One region of the Paenibacillus terreus genome, then DNA from elsewhere that is predicted to be linked to it. Evidence: riboswitches for the same ligand, from Rfam matches in the RefSeq annotation. Region 1 holds a riboswitch; each other region holds the start of a gene.
The links. Region 1 has a riboswitch for thiamine pyrophosphate ahead of ACE5KN_RS17650 (hypothetical protein). Riboswitches for the same ligand answer to the same signal wherever they lie in the genome.

Region 1 (7,390 bases):
AGCGGGAGGCAGAGGGGCTCCGATTGCGTTATGACCGTGAGATCAGAAGCTAGCTGAGAAAGCTACTGATGGACAGCAGGTGCCCCTGAAGAGCAGCACGCTTGCTAGGCTCAGTAAGGCGTCCATCTGAGCTGTGAAGCATATGCGAATCGTCTGTCGACCGCAGGCCAGTTGACCACGTTCCACCAGTCGTCTATGTATTTTCTCCGTTCGTTCTGGTGTTTTAAATAATAGGCGTGCTCCCATACATCAAGCGGCAGCAGAGGGATCACATCCCATTGCGAGAGATTTTGGTGTTTCTCGGCCTGCAATATTTCCAGGTGTCCGGCCCGTGGAGCCCACACCAAGATAGCCCAGCCAGAGCCTTCCACCTTGTCGGCTGCTTCGCTGAAATGCCTTTTGAAGGCATCGAAGCTGCCAAAATCACGCTGGATTTGCCCGGCGATGCCTCCACCCGGCATTCCGCCGCCGCGGGGGCTCATGGTGGTCCAGAAGAGGGTGTGCAGATAGTGTCCAGCCCCGTGGAAAGCGAGCTCCCGTTCCCAGTGCTTGACCAGTGCGAAATCATTCGTTTTGCGAGCTTCCTCCAGCTTTTTTTCCGCCTGATTCAGCCCGTCTACATAGCTCTTGTGATGCTTGTCATGATGAAGCCGCATCGTTGCTTCATCGATGTGGGGTTCAAGCGCGTCATAAGGATAGGGGAGCGGGGGCAGGGTATGGCCGCCGATGGGCACGGGCCTGGCCTTGGACGTTTTGCGTTCTGCGTCCTCCTCCGCCGAACGGGCCAGCTCTCCCGGCGCATGGAAGCCCTCTGCAGCCATCTGATAATAAGTGCTGTCATCTTCCGCCCGCTGCAGCAGCTCTGCTGCGGCTGGAGAGTCGCGCAGCACGGTGCTGGCGGATTGCAGCAGGGACATCTGGCGCCGGAACTCGCGGGACTGTCTGGCGGACTCACGCAGCAAATACTGCAGTGTACGGTCCATCTCGGGATCTTCACCGGGATCTTCCGGATCATCTTCAGACTGCAATCCTGACCGTTCCCAGATCTCGTCAAGCGCTTCGGCGGCAATTTTCCGGGTTGCATCAAATACCCGCCCCCAGTCTTCCAGCAATCCGGCGTAGGCTGGTTCCAGGCCAGGCACGGATTCCTGTAATGCGCTTATATAGCTCTTCTCGCTGCTCTTCCAGCTATCGATTTGTTCCAGTATCCGGACAGACGGCAGCGAATTGAATGGATCTGACATTATGCAGGACCTCCCTTCAGGCATCCTTTCCTCCCAAGGATGTGACAGCGTATTATATTCGGAAGGAGGCCTGCCTTATTCGGGAAAGAAAGGAACTAACCGCACTTAATTTACGGTCATAGTGGAGGCACCATAATCCTTTGGATCTCATGTTCATCGCGTGATGTTTTGTCCATATGAAAAAAACATGCAAGATTCATTCTGAACATTGAAAAATCCCCTCAGGCGTCCAGTGTTTGAGCCATTTTCCATGTGCTCAAGTCACTGTCCGCCGTGAGGGGATCGTAAAGGTTCGCCTTGAAAAGCTTATGATTTGTTCTCTTTGGAATGCTGCAGCTGCTGCTGTACATTACTCAGAAATGTGGACACTCTGCGTAAATATTCGCGCGGGTGCTCCCGGAAAATCAGCTCATGCAGCCCATTCTCCACAATCCAGACGTCCGACGCGGAATTAGTCTGATTCGCAGCCAGCGCTTCCGCAATCGGATACGGGGCTTTCTCATCCTTGGTGCCGTGGATGAAGAAGATCGGGAAAGGGTAATCCTCCGCCTTCACCTGCTGGTAAGGAATTTGCTGCAGACCTGTTCCGTTCAGAACGGGGAACAGCAGCTCCAGAATTTCAAGTGAAGGATGTCGGGGAAGATCAATCTGATTATGAATGTTATGATACAGCGTATCCGGCTCCAGCAGGAACGCGCTGTCCAGGATCATGGCATTCACGTCTTTGGTCTGCAGGCCAGCCTGAAGAGCAGTGCCTGCCCCCATGGAAAAGCCCCAGACGATAATTTCCTGGGCTCCTCGCTGCTTGGCAAGCTGAATGGCGCCGAGCAGCTGCTGAGATTCAGCCCGGCCTCCCGTAGCAACCTCCCTGTTGGTCTGGGAGGCAAAGCCGTAATCGAACATTACGACATTAAACCCTTGTCTGTGCGCATAATGGGCCAGATCATACATGGGAATCCAGCTTTCCTCGCGGTTTGCGCCATAACCGTGGCTGAAGACAATCGTTTTATTGGAATTCGGCGCAGGGATATACCAGCCCTGCATCATGCGGCTGCCGTCCTTGGCGGGAAAGGTCACTTCCTCATATGCCATGTCCTTGGCCAGCAGCGGATTGGAGTACAGGGGGGCTACAGTCGGATTGGACAAAAACCAGACGATATACGCATGCAGCGCGATAAAACAAAACATAAAAAAGAATACAACCGACAATACAAGCGCAATGATGATATGCTTGAACCGGATTAACCGGGGTGACAGCTGGGCGGGCGGCTCGTTGACAGCAGGCTGCACGGATGTGCCGCCCTGGGGTGTCGCAATCATCGGAGAGCCTCCTTGATCATTAATAAAGTTCGTTTGGGCGTGCTGTATCAGCACCACATACTTAATCGTAAAAGGCCGCAGCACCAAAGTCAATTCGACAGCAAATGATAATATTTGCCTCTTTCATATATACCGCGCTGCCGCTAAAACAGTTTACAGTGTATCCTGATATTATATATAATTTATGTAACCCGGTTTCATTAAGTGAAACGAATAGGCTGAAAAATTGACTGTCTGCAGCCATTAGTGGTCTGTTGAACATATCGCTAAATTCAAGGGAGAGAGGGGGGGCGCCATGGAGGACCGGAAGCTGACCGTTCGTGCTGTCGAACGGGCCCTGGACATTTTGATGTGTTTTACGGAAGCCACCGATTTGGGGCTGACGGAAATTGCGGCAAAAATCGGGCTGCACAAAAGCACGGTTCACCGTCTGCTCACGACGCTGGAGGAAAGAGGTTTTGTCATCCGCAATACAGCTACGGAAAAATATCGGCTGGGCATTCGGATCTGGGAGCTGTCGACCCATATGTCACGCAATGAGGACCCGGCGGTGCTGCTGCTGCCATTGATGGAGAAGCTGCGCGACCGTTTGGGGGAAACGGTGAGCCTGTATATACGGGATGGAGATGAACGTATCCGTATCCAGGCTGTACAGAGTACACAGGCCATACGCCGTGTGGCGACCGTCGGAGCCCGCATGCCTCTGTCCGTAGGCGCGTCAAGCAAGGTGCTGGTGGCATTCGCTTCGCCGGAGGAGCTGGAGCAGCTGAAGAAGGGCCCCGAGCTGCAGACTTTGGCCGGAGATGAAGCATACTGGAAGCAGCTTGAGGAAATACGGGCCAAGGGTTATGCCACAAGCTATGAAGAGCGCGAGCCCGGAGCCGCGGCCGTATCCGCCCCGATTATGAATCATCGAGGGGAGATTACAGCGGCTCTCTCCGTCTCCGGTCCGGTGAGCAGGCTGTCGCCCGAGACCCTGCATGAATTTGCCCCTGTTATCGTGGAGGCAGGCAAGGAAATGGGCATGCTGCTTCCTTAAGGGGTTGCCAAACCGTCCCTTTTAGGCTAACCTGAATTGGAAGGCGGAGCCATCCGCCTGTGAACAGCATAGTTTTGATCGGCGGCATGAAGCTGCCGAAGTTACTGGGGGGGCCCGTAGTACCGGGCTGAGATGGAACCGTTCCAGGTTCCGGACCCTTTGCACCTGATCTGGATCATACCAGCGTAGGGAAGTAACCGGCCAATGAAATCAAATGGATGGGCAGTATGTGCTGCAGTCAGGGAATGACCCGGGCTGTGCACGGAGCCTGTTTGTATACAGCCGGTTCCCTCGGGAACCGGCTTTTTCATTTGCTGCAAAATGTACATCGTACCGCCGCTACCCGCAAGGACAAGGCAGCGTGCTGGTCCGTATTTTGCAGCCGGCCGACAGCATCATTTTTTCTCCGGTATGATCCCGATGAGGAATTTGGCGACTCGGGAGGAATAAGCAAATGACAGAGAGCAAGCGGAAAACAGCAGCGGAGGGCAGCACAAATACGGTAATCGGGACCTTTCCTGCCAGCACTAAGGTCTATATCCAGGGTTCAAGACCGGATATCCTCGTGCCTGAAAGAGAGATAGCACTGCATGACACCCATACACCGCAGGGGATTGAGCATAATGCCCCGCTGCGTGTATACGACACCAGCGGTCCCATGACCGACCCGTCGTATCAGGCGGATATCCGCAAGGGACTGCCCAAGCTGCGCCGGGCGTGGGTTGAGGAGAGAGGGGATGTCATGCGTTACGAAGGCAGGGCTGTGAAGCCTGAGGATAACGGACTTCGGGCAGGGACCCGCCCTGCGGAGGAGTTTCCGGGTGCTGTCAGCCAGCCGCTGCGCGCGCAGCCGGGGGGCAATGTCACCCAGATGCATTATGCCCGCCGGGGAATGATAACACCGGAGATGGAATTTGCGGCGATCCGGGAGGGGGTTGATCCGGAATTTGTACGCCAGGAGCTGGCCAGCGGAAGGGCCATACTGCCCTCGAACATCAACCACCCGGAGAGTGAGCCAATGCTGATCGGCCGCCATTTTCATGTTAAAATCAACGCCAATATCGGCAACTCGGCGGTAACCTCCTCCATAGAGGAGGAGGTGGAGAAGATGACCTGGGCTGTAAGATGGGGAGCAGATACGGTGATGGACCTGTCAACAGGCCGCAACATCCATACGACTCGCGAGTGGATCATCCGCAACTCTCCTGTGCCAATCGGAACGGTGCCGCTGTATCAGGCGCTGGAGAAGGTCAATGGGGAGGCCGAAGCGCTGACCTGGGAAGTGTACCGGGATACGTTGATTGAGCAGGCGGAGCAGGGAGTGGATTATTTTACGATTCATGCCGGCGTGCTGCTCCGTTATATTCCGCTGACCGCCAAACGGATGACGGGCATCGTATCGCGGGGCGGGTCCATCATGGCAGCGTGGTGCCTGGCCCATCACCAGGAGAACTTTCTGTATACACACTTCGAAGAGATCTGTGAAATCATGAAGACCTATGATATTGCCTTTTCGCTCGGGGATGGTCTGCGTCCGGGCAGCATTTACGATGCCAACGATGAAGCTCAGATGGCTGAACTGGCGACGCTGGGCGAGCTGACGCAGATTGCCTGGAAGCATGATGTGCAGGTGATGATCGAGGGGCCGGGTCACGTGCCTATGCATAAAATCAAGGAGAACGTGGATCTGCAGATGGAAATCTGCAAAGAAGCGCCATTTTATACGCTGGGTCCGCTTACGACGGATATTGCTCCCGGATACGACCATATTACCTCGGCCATCGGCGCTGCCATGATCGGCTGGTTCGGCACCTCCATGCTCTGTTATGTCACACCGAAGGAGCATCTTGGCCTGCCGAACAAGGACGATGTGCGTGAAGGGGTGATTGCCTACAAGATCGCCGCCCATGCCGCGGACCTTGCCAAAGGCCACCCAAGGGCGCAGCAGCGGGATGATGCCCTATCCAAAGCCCGCTTCGAATTCCGTTGGCGCGACCAGTTCAATCTGTCCCTGGATCCGGAGCGCGCGCTTGAGTATCATGATGAGACGCTGCCTGCCGAGGGGGCGAAGAATGCGCATTTCTGCTCCATGTGCGGTCCTAAATTTTGCAGCATGCGTATTACACAGGACATCCGGGCGTTTGCAGCAGAGAAGGGACTCAGCGAGGAGGAAGCCATTGTCGCAGGGCTGGAAGAAAAAGCGCTGGAATATCGCGAAGGACGGAGCAGCTAATATCATAATGAAAAGATGAAAGCTTTGCTGTAAAAGCAAAGGGCGCCCTTTAAAGGGGCGCCTATTTTTGCATCATTTTCTCTTTTAAAACATCCTGAAAGCTGATTTTTTTCTCGTTGCTGTCTTCTTTTTTACTGGAGGGTGTCGCGGTTCTCGGGTATTGGGGGTTAAACGGCATCAGTGTATGTATCGTCACATTATAGTTCATTTTCGCTTCCTCCTCTTCAGGTACAGTAGGTATGCAGGTATTTGAGCCTAATTCAGAGAACGTTTGGGGCTGGTTATCTATTAGATGTTCAATATTACCCGAAGGTTACAGGGTTTAAAACCATAATTGCCGAAAACAGTAGTAAGGTCTTGTGTTCAAGATCATCATGGTGGTAAAAACGGCTTAATGCATGCAAAAGTGCCTATAAAAAAACGGGGCCTGCAGGCCCCGTTGGATGGATCGGATTTATCAGATTTATGCAACGTTTTTTAGTGCTGTCGAATGGTGCTTTCTCTTACTGCAATATAAATGTCCACTTGTCCACTCTCGTCCTCTCTGGCGAATTCATTGTACAGCTCGAAGTCACCGGAAAAGGTTCGTTCCAGCCCCTGCACAGACGCAGACCACTGCCATATGTGCTGCCACGCTTCGGCTACAACCTGATAAAGCGGTCCGTATTCGGTCCGGAAGACAGCATATCTGGCGGCAGGGAGGGTAACTGAAGACAGCCCATCCGGAATTTCTTCATCATGAGACACGGCGCTTCCCAGCAGAAAGGTATACTGTCCGAATACCCCATTTTCGTAGTCGGTGTAGCATCCGTAAATGGGACCCGCAGGCCTAACCTCCGTGCTTTCCTGAAAGAAGGAAGTCCACAGGCCAGGAATGAGGCCTTGTCCGGACATTTCTGCGGCGTTGGTTGTACGGACCGCTTTCCCGACCAGAATAAAGGCTTCTTTTTCAATAAATTTAAGAGGCTGTACTGACGAAGAGTGTGCTTCCGCTTCTTGAGCGGCCCAGCGCTTTAATAAAGGGAGTGAGTTGGACAGCATGCTTCTCGCAGCTTCCTCTTCCCAGCCTTCCTGCCGCAGAAAAGGGATGCTCAGCCGGATCATGTCCTCCATCGTAATGTCAGGCTGGGTAAAGCTCCCGTTCTGATAGCAGTATTTGCAGTATTCATAGACCAGGCTCCCGTTTGCAGCGGTACCTGCCAGCTCTTCACTGTGAATAGGCATACCGCAGCTTTGACATTGTTCATTAGTTATCATTTCATTTGCCTCCTTGGGACTGTATATTCTCCTACAGTATATAGAGGCGAACATGACAGCCTACTGTCATGTTCAGGTGGCGTCACCGTAATGATGCTGCATCTGCTGCACCATAGCGCGAATGCCGTCCCGTACGTGCGGTGGCTCTAGCACTTCCACATTTACGCCAAAGCTGAGGATAAACCTGTACAGCCAGTCATTTTCCGGGAAGTGGCATGTTACGATGGTTCTCCCGTCAACATGCTCCTCCAAAGTCTCGTGACCAAACCATTCTTCGGCAAGGTGGGCTCCGTCAGG
Region 2 (7,390 bases), on a different contig from region 1:
GTAGGGATCGTTGCTTCCATCGGCTTTGGTGCCGTCGCAGCATTCGAAACTCCAAGCGTTCAGGCGGCTTCCGCCACCGCAGTATCCAAAGGTCAACAAATCGTCAATTATGGCAAACAATACATGGGCACTCCATATGACTTTGGAGCTACTACTACCACGACGAAAAAATTCGACTGCTCTTCTTTCATGAAACACATCTTCGGGCATTATGGGGTGGATCTCCCCCGCACTTCCGCCCAGCAATCGAAGGAAGGCAAATATGTCTCGAAATCCAATCTCCGTGCCGGCGATCTGATCTTCTTCTCCAGCGGCAGCCGTGCGAACGGTAAAAACGTGACTCACGTTGCCGTGTATGCAGGAAACGGTAAAATTCTGCACACTTACGGTTCGCCAGGCGTAACCGTCTCCGATTTGAACAAAGGGAACTGGAAGAGAACCTATCTGTTCGCACGCCGTGTATTGTAATTCATATATACAAAAGGGGTGTCCAAAAGGTTTATACCTTGGACACCTCTTTTGTATGTTGTGAGACGCTGTCCTGTCCATCACTGATGTCATACTGTAATCAGCTTATGGCGTGGAATCGGAATTTCCTGCTGCGGGCTCCTGAAGAAGGTAACCCACACCGCGTACCGTACGTATCAGCTTATGCTTATATCCATAGTCAATCTTGAGGCGAAGATGCCGTATATATACGTCCACTACATTAGTGTCCGCAATAAATTCATGCCTCCATACATGCTTCAAAATCTGCTGTCTGCTGCAAGCCTGATTTACGTGCAGTGCAAGATACCACAGGAGCTCAAACTCCTTCGCCGTCAGCCCGATCCGCTCTTCTCCTCTTTTGACGATCCACAGGCCTCTGTCAATCGTCAAATCCGCCACCCTGATGCGGCTGTTCAATTGATTGGCCCCGCGAAAGATAAGAAGCAAATTTTTGATGCGGGCAAGCAGCACTTTTTCCGGCACTTCCCCGGCCACCACGTCATGAGCCCCCCGGTCAAAGCATTGAACGATCTTATCGGCATCCCAGGAAACCGTAATCATGATGACGGGAATGCGCCTTATTTCATCATTGATCCCAAGCAGCAGCCGATCCGCCTCCAACGAAGGCAGCTCTGTGTCGAGCAGCAGCAGCTGGAACTCGAGGTTGTCAACACGATCCACGGCTTCCTGCGCGCTGTACAAATGGATTACACGATATCCCGCTTTCCGCAATCCTTCCCGCATTTGTTCCCGGCTCTCCCCGCCAACGAGCAAAATACATTCTTCCATGCGTCACCTGATTTCTGTTGCTCTGCAAAACAGCCTAGTGATAACTATGAACACCTGCCCATAGTTTGGGGAATCCGCAAGGAATACATGTATCAGGGCAAAAAGGAAATTACAGGATTTTAGCCAAAATAACGATGATAGAACACACGGGCTTCCGCTATATCATTCGTGCCATGTATAAGCGTGCGGCCGTCTTCAAAAACAACCATCCGGTGTTTGCCGGCAGCAAAGGAAACGAGAAAAGGATTGCTCTCTACCAGGCCGTCTCCCGTGGAGGCCAGACGGGCAGCTGTCGCTTCCAGATCAAGCTTGGCGCGGCGGGCCGGGCGGATCTGCACCGTGTCCCTTCCGCACAGCACATCCGCCTTTTGCCGATTGGCAGCCATCAGATATGGGTAAACCCTGTTTTTCCCGCAGGAAGGACAGTCCTCCTTTTTGGCACCGGCTACAGAAATCGCTACGTTTTCATTACGCCACACATCAAAGGACAGCAGCTTGCCCCGCAGCGCTTCCTTATGCCCGCTTAACAGCTTGAACGCTTCCGCTGTCTGGTGGGCGGTCACCATCTGTACAGCCTGCGGAAGAATACCAGCCGTGTCACAGGTATCCCCCCCGCCCGGGATCGTACCCAGCAGACAGTTCAGGCACGGCGTTTCCCCGGGAATGATGGTAAAGGTAATCCCATAGCTGCCCACACAGCCGCCGTATATCCACGGCACGCCGAGCTTTTGAGCCACATCGTTGATGATCAGTCTTGTATCAAAATTGTCGGTAGCATCCATGATCACATCCACATCTGCCGCCAGCTCTTCCAATGCTTCGCCATCGATGTCGAGCACATGAGCATGGATGAGGCATTCGGAGTTTATTTCCTCCAGACGGCGCTTGGCCGCAATCGCTTTGGGTGTCCGCTGCGCCGCGTCCGACTCCGCAAAAAGCTGCTGCCGCTGCAGATTGCTCCATTCGACATAATCGCGATCAGCGATGGTGACCGTGCCGATGCCTGAACGGACAAGCGTCTCGGCGATGCTGGTGCCAAGCGCTCCTGCTCCAATAATCAGCGCATGGGAAGCACGCAGCTTCCGCTGCCCCTCTCTGCCGAATGGCGCAAAGCGCTCCTGGCGGGAGTAGCGGTCGGCCGCGGCCTTTGCGGCTTCTGCGGCAGAAGACTCGTAATCCGCCTCCACCGCTGTCTTGCGTTCATTCATTATGATGTAACCATCCCTTCTGTAGGACTGCTTGCCGAGGCATAACGTTTAACGGGAATCATGCCCGCCTTGTACGCTTGTCTGCCCGCTTTTACCGCGAGCTTCATTGCCTCCGCCATGGCAACCGGGTCCCCAGCGCCGGATACCGCCGTATTCAGCAGCACGCCGCCCGCGCCGAGTTCCATCGCGCGTGCCGCATCGGCAGGCGAACGGATGCCGGCATCCACAATGACGGGAACCGAAGCCTGTTCTATAATGAGCTCCAAGGTGTACGGATTGAGTATGCCCCGGCCTGAACCGATGGGGGATGCCCCCGGCATGACGGCGTGTACGCCGAGCTGCTCCAGTCTTTTGGCCAATATAACATCGTCGGAGATGTAAGGCAGCACAATGAAGCCTTCGGCAAGCAGCATTTCACAAGCTTTTAGAGTCTCAATCGGATCGGGAAGCAGCGTTCTGTCATCCCCGATCACTTCGACCTTAATCATATCACATAAACCGGACGCCTTGGCCAGTCTGGCAATGCGGACAGCCTCCTCGGCGGTTGCCGCTCCCGCCGTATTGGGGAGCAGCGTGAAGCTGGACAGATCCAGCATATCCAGGAAGTTTCCCTGTCCCTTTTCCTGCAGATTCAAGCGCCGTACTGCAAATGTAAGGATCTCGCTTTCCGATGCCTGAACGGCCTTCAGTTGTGTTTCAGGATCCGTGAACTTCCCTGTTCCGAGCAGCAGTCTTGATTTAAAGGTTTTATCTCCGATGTGCAGCATATTATCCGCCTCCCACAAAATGTACGATTTCAAGCTGATCCCCGTTCTTCAAAGCGGTCTCGCCGTGAATTTCCTTGGTCAATATGCGCCGATTCAGCTCGACGACGACCGTCTTGACACGCAGGTCCAGTGCATTCAGCAGCTGGTCCACATTTTGCACTTCCGCATCAAAAATCATATCCTGGCCGTTAATAACAAGCCTCATCGCAATCCCCCCTCGGAAGCAGCAGGCTGCCTTTTCATTCTGTCCGGTGACAAGGCCGTCAAGTTTAACTGCTCCGCCGTACGGCCTGTCATCATCTCCGCAATGGCTTCCCCTGTCGCCGCGCTCAGCAAAATTCCGTTTCGGTAATGTCCGCAAGCAGCGTACAAGCCGGCAGCATCAGGGACGGGGCCGATCAAGGGAAGGCCATCCTTCGTCTGCGGCCTTAATCCCGCCCACGCTCGCAGAAAAGACGACTCCTCGATGTCCGGCAGCCAGGCCGCGGCGCGAGACAGCAGCTGCATCAGCCCGCCTGCGGATACATCTGTTCCCCATTCGTGCGGCCTGCTCGTGGCACCAATCCACAGCTCCCCGTCCGGCTTTGGCACAAGATAAACATCCTCCGCATAAAGGGTATACTTTAGCGGACGCGCAGGCATGGCAACGGCTACAACCTCTCCCTTGACAGGATACATACCCGGGCTTATGCCGTAATTATCAAGCAGCTTTGATGCATCATGTCCCCCTGCGATCACAACATTCGGACATGCGATGTCCCCCCTGCTCGTTCTTACACCGCGTACCTTTCCGTCCATGATCAAAATGTCTTCCGCTGCTGTGTCCGTCAGCAGTTCGGCACTATACTTTTCCGCACCTGTCACCAAAGCCTGTGCAAGCCGCTGCGGAAGCAGTTGGGTTTCCCGCTCGCGGAACAAGCCCCCGAGTGCCTGCCCTGACAAGCCGGGAATCCTTCTGGAAATCTCTGCGGCATCCCACCATTCCGCAGCAGATCCATCCTTGCTTCCAGCCATAGCCGACAAGCGTGCCGCATCCTCCTGAGTCCGGGCAGGAATCACGAAGCCTGTGGTGGTATAACCTGTTGCCAGTCCTGTCAGCTCTTCAAGCTCCCGCACCAGTTTCTCGAACTGATCGCGGCTGCGCAGTGCCAATGCGGCCAGCTGCGGATGGGCAAAAACCTCGCACTCCGCGGCCAGCATTCCCGCCGCCGCCCGTGTGGCCCCTTGACCCGGAACCGATTTTTCGATCAGCATCGTTTTGAAGCCCCGCTTCGCCAGCTGATAGGCGATGGAGCTGCCGATCACTCCCGCACCGATCACAGTACAGTCTGCCGAATAGCACATACCGATCTCCTCCCATTTTCCTGTATTTATCGGGATTCATCTGATCTGTTACACCCTGCTTCAAGTCATGAGCAAACTTCTATATTCCTTTGCCACCTCTGCCGGATTTTCCGCCTTCCAGATACCTGACATCACGGCAATTCCGGAGGCACCTGCCCGCTTGATATCCGGCACATGCTGAGGCTGAATGCCGCCAAGCGCGATAACCGGTATGGAGACGGCACAACAGAGCTCTTCCAGGCTGCTCAATCCCCGCGGCGGCAGCCCGGGCTTGGAAGGGGAATCGTATATATGGCCGAATAGCACATAATCGGCCCCCGCCTGCTCTGCAGCCAGCGCTTCCGGCAGCGAATGGACGGATGCCCCGCAGCGCAGCTCCGGAAACATCCGCTTTACAAGCGGCAGCGGCAGGCTGTGAGAAGTGAGCTGTACCGCCCCGGCACCAAACAGCAGCGCCGCATCCACACGGTCGTTAACCGCGAGCTTGGACGGCGGGCAGCAGACGCCCTCCGACACCGTGGACATAAATGCATACAGTTCCGCAGCGCTCAGCTGCTTCTCCCGAATATGAAGCAGATCGATTTCCGGTTCAATCAGCCGCATAATGTCTGCCGTTTGTTCAGCGCTTTGGCAGCCGTCCGTAATAAGGTGAAGTTCCATTAGCTTGTTGCCTCCATGACAGTGATTCGGGAACGCCAAAAAGCCGCTTCCCGGTCAGGAAGCGGCTGAACTTGAATGTTCACCGATTACAAGGAACAGCACCCCGCTCATAAGCGGGACGCATATACTCTGTATTCGGCTAATGTCCACTTCCCTACGCTGGTATGATCCAGATCAGGTGCAAAGGGTCCGGAATGCATTTCTTCCGTCTCAGCCGCCGGCCGCGGCTCCCCCAGTGTGATACAGGTCTGATTAATCGCCTGTATGACTTTATATGCTTTTGTAATCCCATTTCATGGTAGCACAATCCCGTTCACTTGCCTAGACGTGCATCATATTTCATTCAGAAAAGTCCAAAGCTGCACTTTTCTGCACATCAGGCTTTCGCCGACCACTCTTCCACATTCCATACTCTCGTTACCCAATCCTTGTAAAAATCGGGCTCGTGGGATACGAGCAGCACGGTGCCTTTATATTCCTTCAGCGCACGTTTCAGCTCATCCTTTGCCACCACATCCAGATGGTTCGTCGGTTCGTCAAACAGCACCCAGTTGCTTTCACGCATCAGCAGCTTGCAGAGACGTACCTTGGCCTGCTCTCCCCCGCTAAGGGCGGACAGCGGACGGGTAATGTGATCATTTTTCAGTCCGCAGCGGGCAAGATGGGCACGGACCTCATGCTGATTCAGATGCGGGTACTCATTCCACACATCGTCAAGCGGTGTAATCCGCTCAGGGCGAACCTCCTGCTCGAAATAGGCTGGATACAGAAAATCTCCAGTATAGGTTTTGCCGCTCAGCGGAGGGATTTTGCCAAGAATCGTTTTGAGCAGCGTCGATTTGCCGACACCGTTATAACCGACGATGGCGATCTTCTCGCCCCGTTCAATGGTTATGGACATTTTCGGCAGCAGCGGGTGGCTGTAGCCAATCTCAAAGTCAATGCCTTCAAAGACCGTTTTGCCGCTGGCCCGCGCTTCCTTGAACTGGAACGTCGGCTTTGCCGCTTCTTCCGGCTTGTCTATCCGATCAATCTTATCAAGCTGCTTCTCACGGCTCTTGGCCCGGCCGGATGTGGAGGCACGCGCCTTGTTGCGCTGGATGAAGTCCTCCTGCTTTTTGATATACTCCTGCTGTTTTTCATAAGCCTCGATATGCTGCGTCTTCTGGATGTCAGCCATTTCAAGGAACTTCTCATAGTTGGCCGTATAGCGGTTCAGCTTGCCAAACTCCAGATGATAAATGACGTTGACGACCTGATTCATAAACTCAGTATCGTGGGAAATCAGCATAAAGGCATAAGGGTAATCCTTCAAATAACGCGTAAGCCATTCGATATGCTCAACGTCCAGGTAGTTCGTCGGCTCGTCCAGCAGCAGCACATTCGGCTTCTCCAGCAGCAGCTTGGCCAGCAGCACCTTCGTGCGCTGTCCCCCGCTTAATGTCGCTACATCGCGGTCCAGTCCGATGGCGCCAAGCCCAAGGCCGTTGGCCATTTCCTCCACTTTCACATCGATCAGATAAAAATCGCCGATCTCCAGCTGCTCCTGAATTTCTCCCATCTGCTCCAGCAGCACTTCAAGCTCCTCCGGCGAGGCTTCGGCCATTTTATCTGTAATGGCATTCAGCTCTTTCTCAAGCTCAAGCAGCGGCAGAAACGCATCCTTGAGCACATCGCGCACCGTCTTACCCGGCGTCAGCTTTGTATGCTGGTCCAGATAACCGTAACGAACCTTCGGCGTCCATTCGACTTTGCCGTTGTCACGCAGCTGCTGTCCTGTCAAAATATTCATCAGCGTCGATTTGCCGACACCGTTGGCTCCCACCAGACCGACACGCTCTCCCGGCAGCAGGCGGAACGATACATTTTTGAATAATGTCCTGTCCCCAAAATTATGGGAAACGTCTTCTACAGTTAATAAACTCATTTCCGTTAGCAGACTCCTTTAGCTCTTACTTATAAACACGATCAATAAACTTCAATATGACTTCAGGTTGGCTTTCAAAGCCTTATTGTAGCATAAGAAGGAGCTCTACCGGAACCTGCAAAACAAAAATGCATCGCCAGATACACACCGCGTGGTCTCACCATCTTCTGAAAGAAGCAAACAACGGCTTTCTCCGCTTCGGCTCA
Region 3 (7,390 bases), on a different contig from region 1:
TTCAGGCACTCCTTACGAATTCGGAGCTCCGGATTATGCAGAGCATCACACTTTTGATTGTTCTTCTTTTGTACAGCATGTGTTTAATCACTTCAATATAGAGCTGCCCAGGTCGTCCATCTCGCAATCCGGAGTTGGCACAACGGTGGCGCAGCAGGATTTGCAGCAAGGGGATTTGATGTTTTTTTACACGCCGGGACGATATGCAACGAACCGCACCGTCGGTCATGTAGGCATCTATGCGGGAAATAACAAAATCCTGCACACCTATGGGGACCCTGGCGTGACGGTTACCGACTTTAACGATTATTGGAAGGGACGCTTTCTGTTTGCCAAAAGAGTTCAGTGAAAAAGAAAGCTGTACTCACGGGACTGCCCAGCCCGATAGCCTGGCGGCTTGGGACAATCCCTTTATGCTGTTTGCTTCATTCGCTTGCTAGGTGGCCCTGCCATACAGAGCGGTAAAAGCCGCTGCCGCCAGTCCGGGTTCTTCGGCCTGAGAAATCGCTGAAATGACGGATACTCCATCCGCTCCGGCGGCAAGAACAGGCGGTGCTTTCTCGGGCGTGATCCCGCCGATACCAACAAGCGGAATGGTGATGCCGTGGCTGCGCAGCTCCTGAATAAGGAGCGGCCCTTGCACGGGGCGGGCGTCGCTTTTGGACAGGGTCGGGTACATGGGACCGACGCCGAGATAATCCGCCCCGTCGGCAATGGCGCGCCCGGCTTCTTCCACCGAGTGTGCGGACACCCCGACAATGGCCTCATGCCCAAGCCTGCTGCGCAGGGAAGCTGCGGGCGCATCCTCTTGTCCGACGTGTATCCCGTCGGCACCGAGGACCGCTGCCATGTCCACATCATCATTGACGATGAAGGGTACGCCTGCTTCCCGGCACACAGCCTGCAGCTCCCGCGCCAGCTCGTAAGCCGCCTGCCCGGTCAGAGAGCCAGCTCCCTTTTCCCTGAATTGGAACATGGTGACGCCGCCCGCGATTGCTTCACGCAGAACTGTCACGGGATTTCTGCCAGCACAGTTGACACTGCCCATAATGAAATACACGGCAAGCTGTCGACGCAGCCAGCCCGGGTCGATGCGCACGTTATAGGAATCGTTCAATTCAGCACACCACCGTTCTGTGAGCGTCTTTGCCGGTAAGCAAAATGGTTCGTCGGTCCATGGCCTGAGCCGATGCCGAGGCTGTCCTCAATCGCTGCCTGAATGAAATCCTTGGCGACCCGAACAGCTTCAATCGCGGACAGCCCGCTTGCCAGACCGGCCGTAATCGCTGCGGAATAGGTGCAGCCGGTGCCGTGTGTCGCCTCTGTGCGTATCCGCAGACTTTCAAACACCGTAAATCCAGTGCCGTCATACAAAAGATCCCTGGCCAGTTCCCCGCCGGCATGCCCGCCCTTCATGATGACCATATCCGGCCCCATGTTGTGGATGCGCCGTGCCGCTTCCCTGATATCTTCGGCTTTGTACAGCTGCATACCGGTGAGCATTTCCGCCTCGGGCAGGTTCGGGGTAATGATTAGTGCGAGCGGAAACAGGTCACGGATCAGGGTCGTTACGGCGTCAGCCTTTAGCAAGGACGCCCCGCCCTTGGCGACCATAACGGGATCAATGACGAGATTGCCCCATCCGTAATGGGCGATTCGATCCGCAATCGCCTCAATGATATCCGCACTGAACAACATGCCGGTCTTTACGGCATCCGGCGTGAGATCTTTGCCGATCGAATCAAGCTGGCGGGCGACCGCTTCGGGCGTGAGCGGGAAGACTCCCTGCACACCCAGTGTATTCTGCGCAGTAGCTGCCGTGAGGGCGGACATGCCGTAAACGCCAAGCTCCTGGAAGGTTTTGAGATCCGCCTGAATGCCTGCGCCGCCGCCGCTGTCGGAACCGGCGATGGTTAGTGCTTTCGCTATCGTCATACCGCTCACCCTAAGCTTTCCGGCACCCGGGTGATGGAGGACAGCCGGCGCAGGCTTTCTTCATCCACCAGGGACAGCTGGTTCAGAAATTCGATCTGAAAGCTGCCCGGTCCCTGGCCTTCTGTGCGGGCTGCTGCAAGTTCCGCAGCAACGCCATAGAAGGATACGGCTTCAGCCGCCGCTTCCAGCTGCCGCTCGCCGGCCACAGCCAGGAATGCCGCTACGACCGAGCTGAGCAGACAGCCGGCTCCGGTCACCTTGGTGAGGAGCGCATGTCCATTGGCAATGAGAAAGGTCGTGGATCCGTCGGTGACGATGTCTTCCTTTCCGGTGGCAATGACGATACAATCCAGCTTGCGGGCGGCTTTACGGGCGAGCTGCAGCGCATCTCCCGAACCTTGACCGGCGTCCACGCCTTTAACCTCCCAATGATCGCCGGCGACATTGGCGACTTCAGCGGCATTGCCGCGCAGCGCGGTAATATTTATATCGGAGACCAGCTGATGGGTGGTTGCGGTACGGAAGGGCGTCGCTCCCGCCCCGACAGGGTCCAGGACGACAGGAATACCTTGTGCATTGGCAGCTTGCCCGGCAAGGGTCATCGCCTTGATGGAATGGGGGTTCAACGTGCCGATGTTCAGCGAGACGGCACCTGCCATCGCGGCGATATCGGCCACCTCCTCGTGCGAATCCGCCATAAACGGCGAAGCTCCCAATGCCAGCAGCCCATTGGCAGTAAAATTCGTGACCACGATATTAGTGATGTTGTGAATAAGCGGATTTTGTTCCCTTACTTTAGTCAGGAATTGCATATCTTATTCCTCCCTCAATAAATTAATGCTGTCTACGTTTTTCTGGCGGGCATCCGGTGTTGCTGCAAAGTGACGTAACCTTCCTCGGTTTGCGCGCGTGGAGGATGATTTCTCCGCGGTCGGGCTTCTTTTACACGCAAAAGACCCGTCCATTTCCGGAGAAAAGGACGGGTCCACAAAAAATAATTAATACGGGCCAATTAATGCCGCTGGACGTTTCGTCTCACTTTCCTCCGCTGGTATGATCCAGATCAGGTGCAAAGGGTCCGAAGCGTACAGCTTCGTCTCAGCCTGGAAGGCTCCCCTAGTGATTGAACAAGTCTCTATTCGATTCATGACTGCATATACTATATACATGTTGAGCGCAGATTGTAAAGGTTCAAAAATAAGCGGAACATTTTTTTCAGCAGGGGGTATAGAAACGGAAAAGCAGGAAATAAATAAGATAGGCAAGTGTCCCCTAAAACTTGATAATGACCAGACACGATGGCGATACAGGGAAAAAGCAGCGTTACGTAAGCATCTCCGCTTAAGCGAATACATAGGAGAAAATGTTATTTTTCGCTAGCTGGTAATTGTATTCTAAGTGTGCTATAATGAAATTACTGGAATACGACGGACCTGCATTCGCATATTGTAGAGGGTTATTGTCTTGGGTTAAGGGTAACCTTGTACAATATGTGAATTTTTATTTTTGCACAAAAATAAAGGTCATATAAATATTTATTTGGAGGTATTTCCACATGCAAACAGGAACAGTTAAGTGGTTTAACGCAGAGAAAGGCTTTGGTTTTATTGAGGTTGAAGGCGGTAACGATGTATTCGTACACTTCAGCGCAATCCAAGGCGACGGTTTCAAAACATTGGACGAAGGCCAACGTGTCGAGTTCAATGTTGTTGAAGGAAACCGCGGACCACAAGCTGAGAACGTTGTAAAACTGTAATTCTGCCCTGCTGCCCCGAACTCTTGTTTGGGGCTTTTCTTTTCTGGCGGAGGGACAGATATCTTTAAATCGCTTTATAACAATTCATGGGAAAAGAGGGGACTTTCATGTACAATTCGCGCAAAAAACCAATGGAAGAGACTCCAGAGGAGATCACTGTAATTTGGTCTTGCACCAGTGATACGTGTAAGGGCTGGATGAGAGATAATTTTGCATTCTCTGCTCAGCCAACCTGTTCTCTATGCGGTTCCGTGATGGAGAAAAGCGAGAAAAAGCTAGTCGTGCTTGTCAATACCGCCTTCCCGCCAGCCAAGAATAGTTAAGATTACAGCCATTATCCGTTTTAATCAGGGGCACCGACCAAAGGTCGGTGCCTTTTCATGTCTGCCGAATGGACTAAGAGGACTGAGGATACTGCAAAATATGCAGGAGCGTACGGTTGAACAGCTCCAGCTCATCGTAAAACACCGCATGACCGCTGTGAGCGAAGCGGATCAGGCGTGACCCGCGAATGCCCTGCTGCATTTGGAGGGCCAACGGATACAGGGCGATTTGGTCAAGCGCGCCATGCAAAATCCAGGTTGGCGCCTGAATTTGTGCAAGGTCAGGACGCAGGTCTTCATCCCTGAAGGTGCGGGCAGCCATGGCGGTGCCATGCAGTGAAGCCTGCAATCCGAGGTTTTGCGTCCATTCCCTGAAGTAGGGGCTGATCTGGCTCGCGAAGAATTTCTCCCCGAAGTCGTGAAGCATCTGCGGTCTGTCGCGGTAGGTCTGCTCAATGAGCTGAGTCACCTCCGAAGCCGGCAGCCCGTAAGGAAAGTCGGCTCTTCGGGTCAGGGAAGGAGCGGCGGCATCCAGCAGGATAAGCTGGGATACGCCATATCCCTGGTGTCGGCTCATGTACCTGATCGCAATGGCTCCTCCTATGGAGAACCCGACCAGCCGGATGCTGCGCAGGCCGAGCACGCGGATGATGGCAAAGACATCATCAGCCAGACGGTCGTAATGGTAGCCGTGCCAAGGGTGATCCGACTGCCCGAACCCCCGCATATCCGGCATAATACAGCGAAACCCGTAATTCGGCAGCAGGGAGCTCTGATATTCATACATACGGTGGTTCAGCGGCCAGCCATGCAGCATCAGCACAGGCTGCCCCGCCCCTATATCCTCAACAAATACCTTGACGTTCGGCTCTACAGCGATATAATACCCCATGCAATTCAGCCCTTCCGCTATAAAAAGTCACTTTCCCTATGATACATATGTCGAAGAAAGGCTCCGCAGACAGTAAAAAAACTGTGCGCCCGAGTTTCCTCAGACGGACAGTTTTTTTTACACCTCTGCTCCCGGATGTTTGGCGCTCAGGCGCAGCTGGTATATTTGAGCCATGATTTCCTCTTCCGCACGTTGGTTCCATTCACGCACCATTCGGGGCATCAGGAACAGGTCGACGATGACCCACACCGTCAGCGTCCCGCCGAACAACACCAGCAGAATCCCTGACAGCATCATGAACGCCCCGCCTTCTACTTCCGCTGCAACAGCGAACACTACATAAAAGATAAATGCCAGAATAAACAGGACAAGCTGAACAACAGCTGTGGCAACTCTTTTCAGATAAAAGCGGTGTACGCCCAAATGCCCTCCGATCAGCATGAGATAGGCGAGTGCAAGGGACTTTTCCGTATCCCGCATGGCCGAATTTAAAATCAGCATCTCATTGACGGTTAACTGGTGTTTGGTCAGCTTCATTTAGAACACCACATGGTTATCATGGTTGTTATAGTTATTATAATTATCAAAGCCTCTTCTGGCCGTAATTTCGTGGATCAGCCGGTCTTCCACTCTTTCGTTGTGCTCTTTAACCCATGTATGGATAAGGAACGCATCCACAATCCACCAGATCGAGGTAATAATCAGTCCGACCATGGTGATTGAAAGGATCAGTTGCGCGACGGCGCTGCCGGTTCTTTTCATGTAAAACCGATGAGCTCCGAAAACGCCAAGGAAATACCAGAGCACGTATGCGACGACCATATTTTTCCCTTGGGCTTTGACTTCGGATTCCAGCAGCATGAGCTCTCTGGTATCCAGTTGACTTTTCCTAACAATATTGTAGTTCAATCGACATAACCCCCGTTGTTGATATGACAGTAAAATCAAATCCATCTTATCAGATTTTGTAAAGGGTGGCGAGGTAATTTATGTATTTTATGCCCCACAGCATACTTTGGATTTTTTGCCGCTTCCGCACAGGCAAGGCGCATTTCTTGGCGGCCGCTTGACTCCTTCCCGTTTGAGCACCTTCGTGGCCAGCTTGCGCATCCGAGCTTCACCGTAGGAATACACAAGGGAATAGCTTTCACAGAAATAATCTACTCCTGCTTCACGCGCGCTTCCCGACCCGACCCGATTGCGCGGGCATCCGCCCTGACAATAATGAAGAAAACGGCACTGTCGGCATTGATCGTTCACCCGGCTCTTGGCTTGAATAAAGCTGCTCCATTTCTCCCGGGTCATCAATTGCTGAAGAGTATCGGTCCGCATATTTCCTAACCTGTGCTCGGGGTCCAAATAGAAATCGCAGGGATAGGCGTCCCCGTTCTGCTCCAGCACCAGCATGGAAGAGCAGGTGCTCCTGTGCGTGCATAACTCCGGTTCAAGACCGACAAGCTTTTGCAGCCAATTATCAAAAAAACGGATCGACAGCGTGGGATCTCCGTCCTCATACCAAATATCAAAAACCTCGCATAAGAAATGCCCGTATTGACGCGGGGAGATCAGATATCTGCCTTGCGTGGTGGCATCCTGTGAGCGAAAATCCATACATGGGATAAACTGAATGTGAGAAAAATCGTTCTCCGCGATCCAGCTCATGAGTTCCCCTGGCCTTTCAATATTATCCTCATGCAGCACCGTTAGAATATTATATGGAACCCAGGCTTGCCCCAGTTCCTCAATTCCGGCCATCACTCTGTTGTAAGAGCCGGCCCCGGAGCCGGTTATGCGGCGCTTGTCATGAATAGCCCTGGGTCCGTCCACACTGACACCGAGCAAAAATGAATAGCGCTTGAAAAAAGCGGCCCACGCTTTGTCCACGAGCGTTCCGTTCGTTTGCACAGCATTGCTGATAATTGTATGGGGAAGGGCATACCGGGCCTGAAAGGAGACCACCTGCTCAAAGAATGACAACCCTGCCAATAAAGGCTCTCCTCCCTGCCACACAAAGGATACCCCGCCTGAGCCTGCCTCCATCATCTGGCGGATGACCGTTTCCAGCAAATCGCGGTCAATCGTCCGGATTTTCTGCCCTGGCGTGCCCTTGCAAGTACTGTAATAACAGTAATCGCAGGCCAGATTGCAATCTTCGGAGACGGTTTTCCACATCAGTGAGCGGGGAGCGCGGGGGAGGGAAGCGGATTCAAAATTCATGAGGGCCAGCTCCTTCTCATCATAAGATCAACACATTTTAGTAAAGTGAGCCTGTTTGTGCAATGATCGATATTATAGACAGAACTGTGGGTTGATGCAGATGGGGCGTATGCCTGAAATAACAAAGAAGCTGTTTCGCAGCCTGCTCCTGCTTGCGAAACAGCTTCCTTTATTTTTAAGAGGGAGTTGTGAGAAAAGTGAAAATACGCGCTGTTATTCTCGCTCGTGCTGCTGTGGTTGTTACTCGGACTGATCTTCTGCTTTTGC
Region 4 (7,390 bases), on a different contig from region 1:
CTCCGTCGCAAATCGGTGCTTCCCGTATACCGGACATGCTGTCCGATTCGGATCAATTCCTGACCTACAACCCTTATCAGAAGTATAACTGGTCAACCGCTGCGTGGAACAGCATCAAAAATAACGAAGTCGATTTCGGAATGAATACCACGCAGGCTGAATTTGCTTGGGGCCGCCCAACATCGATAAGCAAGGAATCAGGTGTAGAGGTATGGGTATATGGTGACAAATCCTTTTATTTTAAGGCGCTTGTTTTTGAAGGCGGAAAAGTAACGGAGATCTTGCTGTAAGCCATATTAAAAAACAACACAAGAAACCTTTCCTTGGTAAATGGAGGTACCACCCAACCATTCTAAAGGAGAGGTTTCTTTGTATATCCACGGACGAATGCTCAACCAGCGCGATGCCCGCTGACAGGCCTCTCCTCGGGCTTACCGAATAAATAACCCTGGGCGAGCGAAACCCCTGCTTGCCGGCAAAACTCAAAATCCTCCCACCGCTCAATACCTTCGGCAAGCACCTGACCCGCAAAGCGGCCAGCCGATTCGACAATCTGGCTGATCTGGCGCTGCTTATCCGCATCCTTGTGGCAGCCGTCGATAATGGCGCGGTCAATTTTGACATAATCAGGCTGGAGCCTGTTCATCGCTTCAAGTGTCGAATAACCCGCACCAAGATCGTCCAGTGCCACAGACATTCCTCTGCTGCGGTATTCATCGAAAATGTGCTGGATCACTTTCATGTCGTCTAGCCGCTCCGTCTCCACCACTTCAAATACAAAGTCCTCCGGATTCAGCGCCAACCGGTCAATCGCATCGAACGTACGGCTGAGGCAATAATGCGAATCATTGATCGAAGAAGGCAGAAAATTGATGAATCTTTTAATGCCCTTGGGAAGCCAGCGTGCGCTCGTTTCGACGGCCGAGATCCGGGCGGCATTGTCAAGGAAAGAGAGCAGGCCTGTTTTGCGGGCAACTTTAAATAGCTCTATAGGCGAAAATGGCCTTACATCAGGCAGCGGACGCAGTAAAAATTCATATCCGATTATCCTGGTGTCAAGATTTACAATAGGCTGCATATAACTCATAAAGCAGCGTTGTAAAATCAAATGCACCATTTCACTGTTCTCGACTCTGGACTTTACGATTTCCGGCGGAGCCCAGGAGTCGTCCACACCACGATCCTCCGCTTTGGACAAATGCACAAGCACACCACCTGACTCATCTTGACCTGTCATTGCGAGCAGCTTCAAGAGCCCTACTAACTCTTCCCTGTTTGAATATCTCAGCTGTACTGTATCATCGGGCAAAACTTCCATTTTGCTAAAAATAGGACCGAGCACTTCTACGAGCGATGGGACAGCTGGGCGGAATCTTAGCAATCCGTGATCGTCGAAAGGCAGTATACCGCTACAGCTGCTGCAATTCATTAGACAATCCCTCCGGAACATTTTTCCTATTTCCGCTTTATTATAGCATGCCGAATAGCACAAAAGAACTATTTTATTGGTTGAATTCGCCAAAATTCGATCTTTTCAAGTAATGTTTTCATTTCCTTTCACTAATATATTTGTGTTATATTCGATTTATTCCCACTGCCTTTGGTAGATTGACCCTACTTATTATAAGGTTGTTCGACAAAAAAGCCGGCATTTGCGCCGGCTTTTTTGGATCAAACCTATGTCACGGAATCTGTATCGTCTGCCCGATTTGCAGACGATAGACATTTTCGATTCCATTCAGCTCCGCTATTTCTTCCCAGCTAACTCCAAACTTCAAACCGATTCTGTACAGGTTGTCACCCTTTTGGATGGTATAGGACGACCCGGACGGCGTCGGCGTTGCCGGAGCCGGCTTGGCTGGAGCAGCTGGCGTGGAAGCCGGCGGTGCTGTCGGTGTCACCGGAGCGGCGGGCGTGTCTTCCGGTTCTGTTTCTTCCGATTCTCCGGAAGCTGTGGCCGACAACAGCTTGTATTTGGCAAAACCATTCTCTCCTGCCCCTTCATAAGTGATGCTTGAGGTGTCGGAAGCCAGGGACTTGGCATCCGGTGAAGAAACGAAGGTTACATCAGCATCGCCAAAAGGCGCGATAGACCAGTTGCCATCAGCCGACGGGTTAATGCTGCCATTTTCACTGATGTAATCAATAATGACCTGACGGCTCTCATCCGGTGAAGCCAGGACGATCCGCTGCCCGTCCGGGTTGGCAAGCTTGGAGGAAGATGCCCGATAGTTGTTCGTGGCAACGATGAACTCCTGCTCGGGATCGATCGGCTTGCCATCATAGCTCAGATTTTTGATCCGGTTGGCGGCAGGATTCACCACATCTCCTTTGCCATCATACTTCGCCGGCCCGGTCACATCAATCTGATAGGTTAACCCGTCAATGACATCAAAGTTATAGGTCGGGAAATCGTTATTAATCAGCTGCTGCTCGCCGCTTTGTCCCGGATGGATTTGATTGAACTGCCCTGCCGACCATTCCAGCCACTCTTTTACCTCGGCTCCTGTAAGCTTCACGGCATATACCGTGTTCGGATAAACGTAGAGATCAGCCACGTTCTTGATGGCGATTGTTCCTGCAGGAATGTTCGTATAATAGGAAGCTCCCGAACGTCCGCCTGCTTTGAAAGGCGCCCCCGCCGACAGCACCGGCAGTCCTGCATACTCGGTTCCGGCAAGCTTCTGCTCCACATACCATTTCTGCGCATTGGTTACGATCTGAACGGAAGGGTCGTCCTCAACAAGGGCAAAATAGCTGTTGATCGGTGCAGTTGTCTTACCAACCGGTCCGCGCACATACTCCAGCGTTTTGGTATGCTCTTCATAAACGGCTTTCACTACATCAGGGTCCGGCTCAGCCAGGGATGCTTTGCTGGTCTTGTCATAGATCGGGCGGGCAACGGATTGCGAGTCCGCGACAGTCCATTTGCCATCCTTCAATTCCAGATCCAGATCGACAACACCCAGGTTGTCCCCCCAGTAACCGGATTCAACAGCCGGCATTCCGTTAATCGTTCCGGCTCCCACATCAACACCTGACATGCCTTCAAAGGCTGCACTTGGAAACACCTTATGAGCATGGCCAAACAGGATGGAATCAATGCCGTCCACCTGGCTCAAATATTTAACCGCATTCTCCATGTTCGGAGTCTCGGGGGTGTCCTCATATCCGCTGTGCACGAGCGCAATCACGATGTCCGCCCCGTCCGCCTTCATTTGCGGAACAAATTTCTTCGCCGTCTCCACAATATCTTTGGCAATAACCTTTCCTTTCAGATTGGCCTCGTCCCATTGATTGATCTGCGGAGGCAGCAGACCGATCACCCCGACTTTAAGCGTGTGCTCCGTCCCGTCCTCGTCAACGACTTTTTTATCGATAATCCGGTATGGCGTAAAATAGTTTTTATCATTGCTTTCATCTTTGTCCCCGTCATCAACATATACATTGGCATTGATGTAAGGGAAATCGGCACCCTTAAGCGCTTTCTGAAGATAATCGAGTCCGTAATTGAATTCATGATTGCCCAGCGTGGCGGCATCATAGTCCAGCAGATTCATGGCTTTGTATACAGGGTGGGTCTCTCCGTCCTTAAGCGGGTCGATTTTCGCCACATAGTCTCCGAGCGGATTGCCCTGAATCAGGTCGCCGCTGTCAAACAGCATGCTGTTCTTGGCTTCCCCCCTCGCCTGCTTGATGAGTGTGGCTGTCTTGGCAAGCCCATATTCGTCTGTCGGCTTGTCCGTATAGTAGTCATAGTTCAGCAGGTTCACATGCAGGTCGGTCGTTTGCATAATACGCAGCTTTACCTCAGCGCTGCCTTCAGCAGCCCAGGTCGGCACGGCCGGCAGTGCAAGCACGTTGAACGCTACAATTGTCGCTGCCAGGCTCTTCAACCCTTTTTTCCGAAATTTCAAGATTAACCCCTCCTAATGTAAGATAAATGCCCATCGATGTACTTTCACAGAAGCCAGACCGCGATAAGCGGAAATTTTTCTTGCGATTATAGAATTGTTCAGCTCCGCTGAAAACTTAAAAATTCTATAATCTAAAAAATAATCAGGCGATTTATCCCTGCATAGGCAGAAGGCAAGACCCACAAGCAATGATTGTAATTTGTGTATGTAAAATCTATGCACACCTCTTGTAAATCTTATCATAAAAAAATCACCTGATTGATTCTCATTCTAATCGAAGCATGAGAAAATGAATAGAGTTTTTATCCCAAACCACGGCTCTGTGTAAGTTAATGTAACATATTGTAACCCAAAGGAAGGCGGTGCCCACCCCGGGTCCGTTAAATCGCCCACTCCCCCCTCTGGACACTCCGGGCGGGAAGGCATATAATCAACGTTAGTTCATCATTACTGAACCCGCAAAATCTTCAACAATGCGGACGCATCCAGGCAGCGGCTTGCCGTCTTGATGCTCCTTCATACAACATGCCAGGGGTGCTGGAATCGGCCGGCTGAGATTGTGTCCCCAGACACTGACCCTTACAACCTGATCTGGGTAATGCCAGCGTAGGAATCGCAATAGAGTGACATGCCTTTTTGGCATCGTCATCCTTTCCTTTGGTAGATTACAGGCGCCCCGGACAACGGGGCGCTTTTTTTGCAGGATCACGGCAGATGACAAGCATTGCAGGAAGAGCACGGGTAATAAAGAGGGGAGAAGAAAAAATGTTTTCTTTGCAAAAATGGGGCCTTGGCGCGGTATGTTCCCTGCTCCTGATTCTGACAGCCTGCGGAGGGCAATCGTCCGCTCCACAGAATACGAATGCTTCCGGACCTTCCGGCGGCGGCGGTTCGGCAACCGGAAAGCTGAAAGACGTAAAGGTGGTGCTGGACTGGACCCCCAACACCAACCATACCGGCTTGTATGTGGCCAAAGACCAGGGATACTATGAACAAGCCGGTCTGAATGTGGAGATTGTACAGCCCGGAGAAGGCGGCGCGGATCAGATGGTCGCCTCCAATGCGGTTCCGTTCGGCATCAGCTATCAGGAAAGCGTGACCCAGGCTCGCACACAGGGCGTTCCGCTCGTCTCCATTGCGGCCGTGATTCAGCATAATACGTCCGGCTTTGCCGCGCCAGTGGATCGCGGCATCAAGTCCCCGAAGGATTTTGAAGGCAAGAAATACGGCGGCTGGGGCTCCCCGGTTGAGGAGGCTGTCATGAAATCCATTATGGAGCTGGATGGTGGCGATGTCAGCAAGGTCCAAAACATCAACATGGGTAATGCGGATTACTTCACTGCAGTCAAGCGTGATATCGATTTCGCCTGGATTTTCTATGCATGGACAGGAATTGAAGCCGAGCTGCGCGGTGAGCAGCTTGATATGCTATATGTCAAGGACTACTCCAAGAGTCTGGACTATTACACACCGGTCATCGTTACAAATGAAGATACCATTAAAAATGACCCCGAGCTTGTAAAAGCGTTCATGAGTGCCACGGCCAAAGGCTATCAATATGCCATTGACCAGCCGGAAAAGGCGGCGGAAGTTCTATCGAAAGCCGTGCCCGAGCTGGATAAAGAGCTTGTACTGGCAAGCCAGAAATGGCTGAGCCCGCGCTACCAGGACGATGCTCCGCAGTGGGGCATCCAGAAGGCGGAGGTTTGGAAGAACTATGCCGATTGGATGTATGAACGCAAGCTGCTTGACAAGCCACTGGAGGCTGATAAAGCCTTCACCAATGATTTCCTGCCGGAAGACGGCAAATCCTGATTTGACCCGGAAAGGAGACGGTTTTCCATGGCTAGCACATTGTTGAGTATTCAGGTGATTCCCAAAACCCCCGGCGGAGAGGACACCATTCCTTACGTCGACAAAGCGATCGAGGTGATCCAGCGCTCAGGCGTCAAACATCAGGTCAATCCGCTGGAGACGACCATGGAGGGCGAGCTGGACGAACTGCTGAACGTCGTGAAGGAGATGCACACAGCGCTCACTGAAGCGGGAATTCCAAGTGTGATTTCCCAGATTAAAATTGCCCACAACCCAAGTGGAATCAGCATGGACAAGCTGACCGAGAAGTACCGTCCATGAGCCGGAAAGAGAGCCTCTATTCCGTGTTCAGAAGCGTGTGGCCGCCCGTTGTGGCGGTCCTCTTCTTTTTGTTGGTATGGCAGGCGGCGGCGGTCTTCCTGCATATTGAACCCTGGATGCTGCCGAGTCCGGCGGACATTGCCTCCGAAGCAGCTGCGCAATCCGACCTGCTGGCGCAGCATACCTGGGCTACCGTCAAACTTACGCTGAGCGGTTTTGCCATCGGCACCGCCGTCGGGCTGCTGCTGGCCGTGCTGCTGCACCTGGTCCCTTTTCTGAAGCGGGCTTTGTACCCGCTGCTGATTCTGAGCCAGAACATTCCCACCATTGCACTGGGACCGCTCTTGATGATCTGGTTCGGCTTCGGTCTGCTGCCCAAGCTGATGGTTATTACGCTGGTCTGCTTCTTTCCTGTGGTTGTTGCGGCCCTGGACGGGCTCACGCAGACGGACCGGCTGATGATGAACTATATGCAAATGTCGGGCGCAAGCCGGATGCGTATCTTCAGCAAGCTTGAGTTGCCGCATGCGCTGCCTCCCCTGTTTTCAGGCATGAAAATAGCGGCCACCTACAGCGTGATGGGGTCTATCGTAGCCGAATGGCTCGGGGCGAGCGAAGGAATCGGCTATTACATGCTGCTGCAAAAATCAGCCTATCGCACGGACCGTGTATTTGCCGCCATTGCCATTATTGTTGCGCTCAGCCTGATCATGTTCCTGATCATTGCGCTGATGGAAAGGCTGCTGATCAGATGGCGGCCTGAGCAAAAATAGGAAATAAACCGGCTTGGCATACGGAATCCGCCTGCGAAGGAAGGAGTATGAGAAAATGATCTTGAATGGTCTGTCCGCAGAGCCCCAACTGGATGGAAAAGAAAGTAACGGCATGGGTGGCGGAGAAAAAGCAGCTCTGAATGTAAATCGGGTGAGCATCGCTTTCCGGCAGCGGAAAAATCAGCTCCCCGTGCTGAAGAATATTTCCCTGACCGTGGAACGCGGAGAGTTCGTCTCGCTGCTTGGTCCTTCCGGCAGCGGCAAAAGCACGCTGTTTCACCTGATCGGCGGACTGCTGACACCGAATCAGGGGAATATTTATATGGACGGTGAGGATGTAACGGGGACGCGCGGACGGATCAGCTACATGCCGCAGCAGCCCGCCCTGTTCCCGTGGCGAACGACGCTGGATAACGTCCTGCTCGGGCAGGAGAATGCGCCGGGTTCGGTCAAGGGGACGCGCCGGGAAGCCCGCGAGGAAGCCCGCCGCCGGCTGGACGAGGTCGGGCTCGGCAAATTCGCCGATGCGTATCCGTACACGCTGTCCGGAGGCATGCAGCAGCG

Region 2: another riboswitch for thiamine pyrophosphate. It lies ahead of ACE5KN_RS12450 (thiamine phosphate synthase); the one in region 1 lies ahead of ACE5KN_RS17650 (hypothetical protein).
Region 3: another riboswitch for thiamine pyrophosphate. It lies ahead of thiM (hydroxyethylthiazole kinase); the one in region 1 lies ahead of ACE5KN_RS17650 (hypothetical protein).
Region 4: another riboswitch for thiamine pyrophosphate. It lies ahead of ACE5KN_RS25660 (ABC transporter substrate-binding protein); the one in region 1 lies ahead of ACE5KN_RS17650 (hypothetical protein).

The regions. Positions count from the first base shown of each region.
Region 1 is NZ_JBHIRX010000009.1:205,042-212,431, forward strand. It holds gene ACE5KN_RS17630 (lipoate--protein ligase family protein) at 1-53, shown strand, start outside; gene ACE5KN_RS17635 (superoxide dismutase) at 111-1,244, opposite strand; gene ACE5KN_RS17640 (alpha/beta hydrolase) at 1,551-2,564, opposite strand; gene ACE5KN_RS17645 (IclR family transcriptional regulator) at 2,860-3,603, shown strand; TPP riboswitch at 3,700-3,812, shown strand; gene ACE5KN_RS17650 (hypothetical protein) at 3,818-4,018, shown strand; gene thiC (phosphomethylpyrimidine synthase ThiC) at 4,058-5,836, shown strand; gene ACE5KN_RS17660 (hypothetical protein) at 5,898-6,044, opposite strand; gene ACE5KN_RS17665 (zinc ribbon domain-containing protein) at 6,314-7,093, opposite strand; gene ACE5KN_RS17670 (helix-turn-helix transcriptional regulator) at 7,166-7,390, opposite strand, start outside.
Region 2 is NZ_JBHIRX010000005.1:279,984-287,373, reverse strand. It holds gene ACE5KN_RS12480 (C40 family peptidase) at 1-468, shown strand, start outside; gene ACE5KN_RS12475 (response regulator transcription factor) at 574-1,278, opposite strand; gene ACE5KN_RS12470 (ThiF family adenylyltransferase) at 1,398-2,486, opposite strand; gene ACE5KN_RS12465 (thiazole synthase) at 2,486-3,253, opposite strand; gene thiS (sulfur carrier protein ThiS) at 3,255-3,458, opposite strand; gene thiO (glycine oxidase ThiO) at 3,455-4,597, opposite strand; gene ACE5KN_RS12450 (thiamine phosphate synthase) at 4,658-5,257, opposite strand; TPP riboswitch at 5,392-5,501, opposite strand; gene ACE5KN_RS12445 (ABC-F family ATP-binding cassette domain-containing protein) at 5,634-7,184, opposite strand; gene ACE5KN_RS12440 (protein kinase domain-containing protein) at 7,342-7,390, opposite strand, start outside.
Region 3 is NZ_JBHIRX010000017.1:54,336-61,725, reverse strand. It holds gene ACE5KN_RS24215 (C40 family peptidase) at 1-349, shown strand, start outside; gene thiE (thiamine phosphate synthase) at 437-1,048, opposite strand; gene thiD (bifunctional hydroxymethylpyrimidine kinase/phosphomethylpyrimidine kinase) at 1,114-1,935, opposite strand; gene thiM (hydroxyethylthiazole kinase) at 1,941-2,747, opposite strand; TPP riboswitch at 2,959-3,063, opposite strand; gene ACE5KN_RS24195 (cold-shock protein) at 3,491-3,691, shown strand; gene ACE5KN_RS24190 (cold-shock protein) at 3,799-4,014, shown strand; gene ACE5KN_RS24185 (alpha/beta fold hydrolase) at 4,088-4,906, opposite strand; gene ACE5KN_RS24180 (TM2 domain-containing protein) at 5,024-5,443, opposite strand; gene ACE5KN_RS24175 (TM2 domain-containing protein) at 5,444-5,815, opposite strand; gene ACE5KN_RS24170 (anaerobic sulfatase maturase) at 5,903-7,123, opposite strand; gene ACE5KN_RS24165 (hypothetical protein) at 7,364-7,390, opposite strand, start outside.
Region 4 is NZ_JBHIRX010000019.1:83,302-90,691, forward strand. It holds gene ACE5KN_RS25645 (stalk domain-containing protein) at 1-290, shown strand, start outside; gene ACE5KN_RS25650 (EAL domain-containing protein) at 392-1,237, opposite strand; gene ACE5KN_RS25655 (bifunctional 2',3'-cyclic-nucleotide 2'-phosphodiesterase/3'-nucleotidase) at 1,683-3,917, opposite strand; TPP riboswitch at 4,438-4,548, shown strand; gene ACE5KN_RS25660 (ABC transporter substrate-binding protein) at 4,683-5,732, shown strand; gene ACE5KN_RS25665 (MTH1187 family thiamine-binding protein) at 5,760-6,053, shown strand; gene ACE5KN_RS25670 (ABC transporter permease) at 6,050-6,826, shown strand; gene ACE5KN_RS25675 (ABC transporter ATP-binding protein) at 6,939-7,390, shown strand, end outside.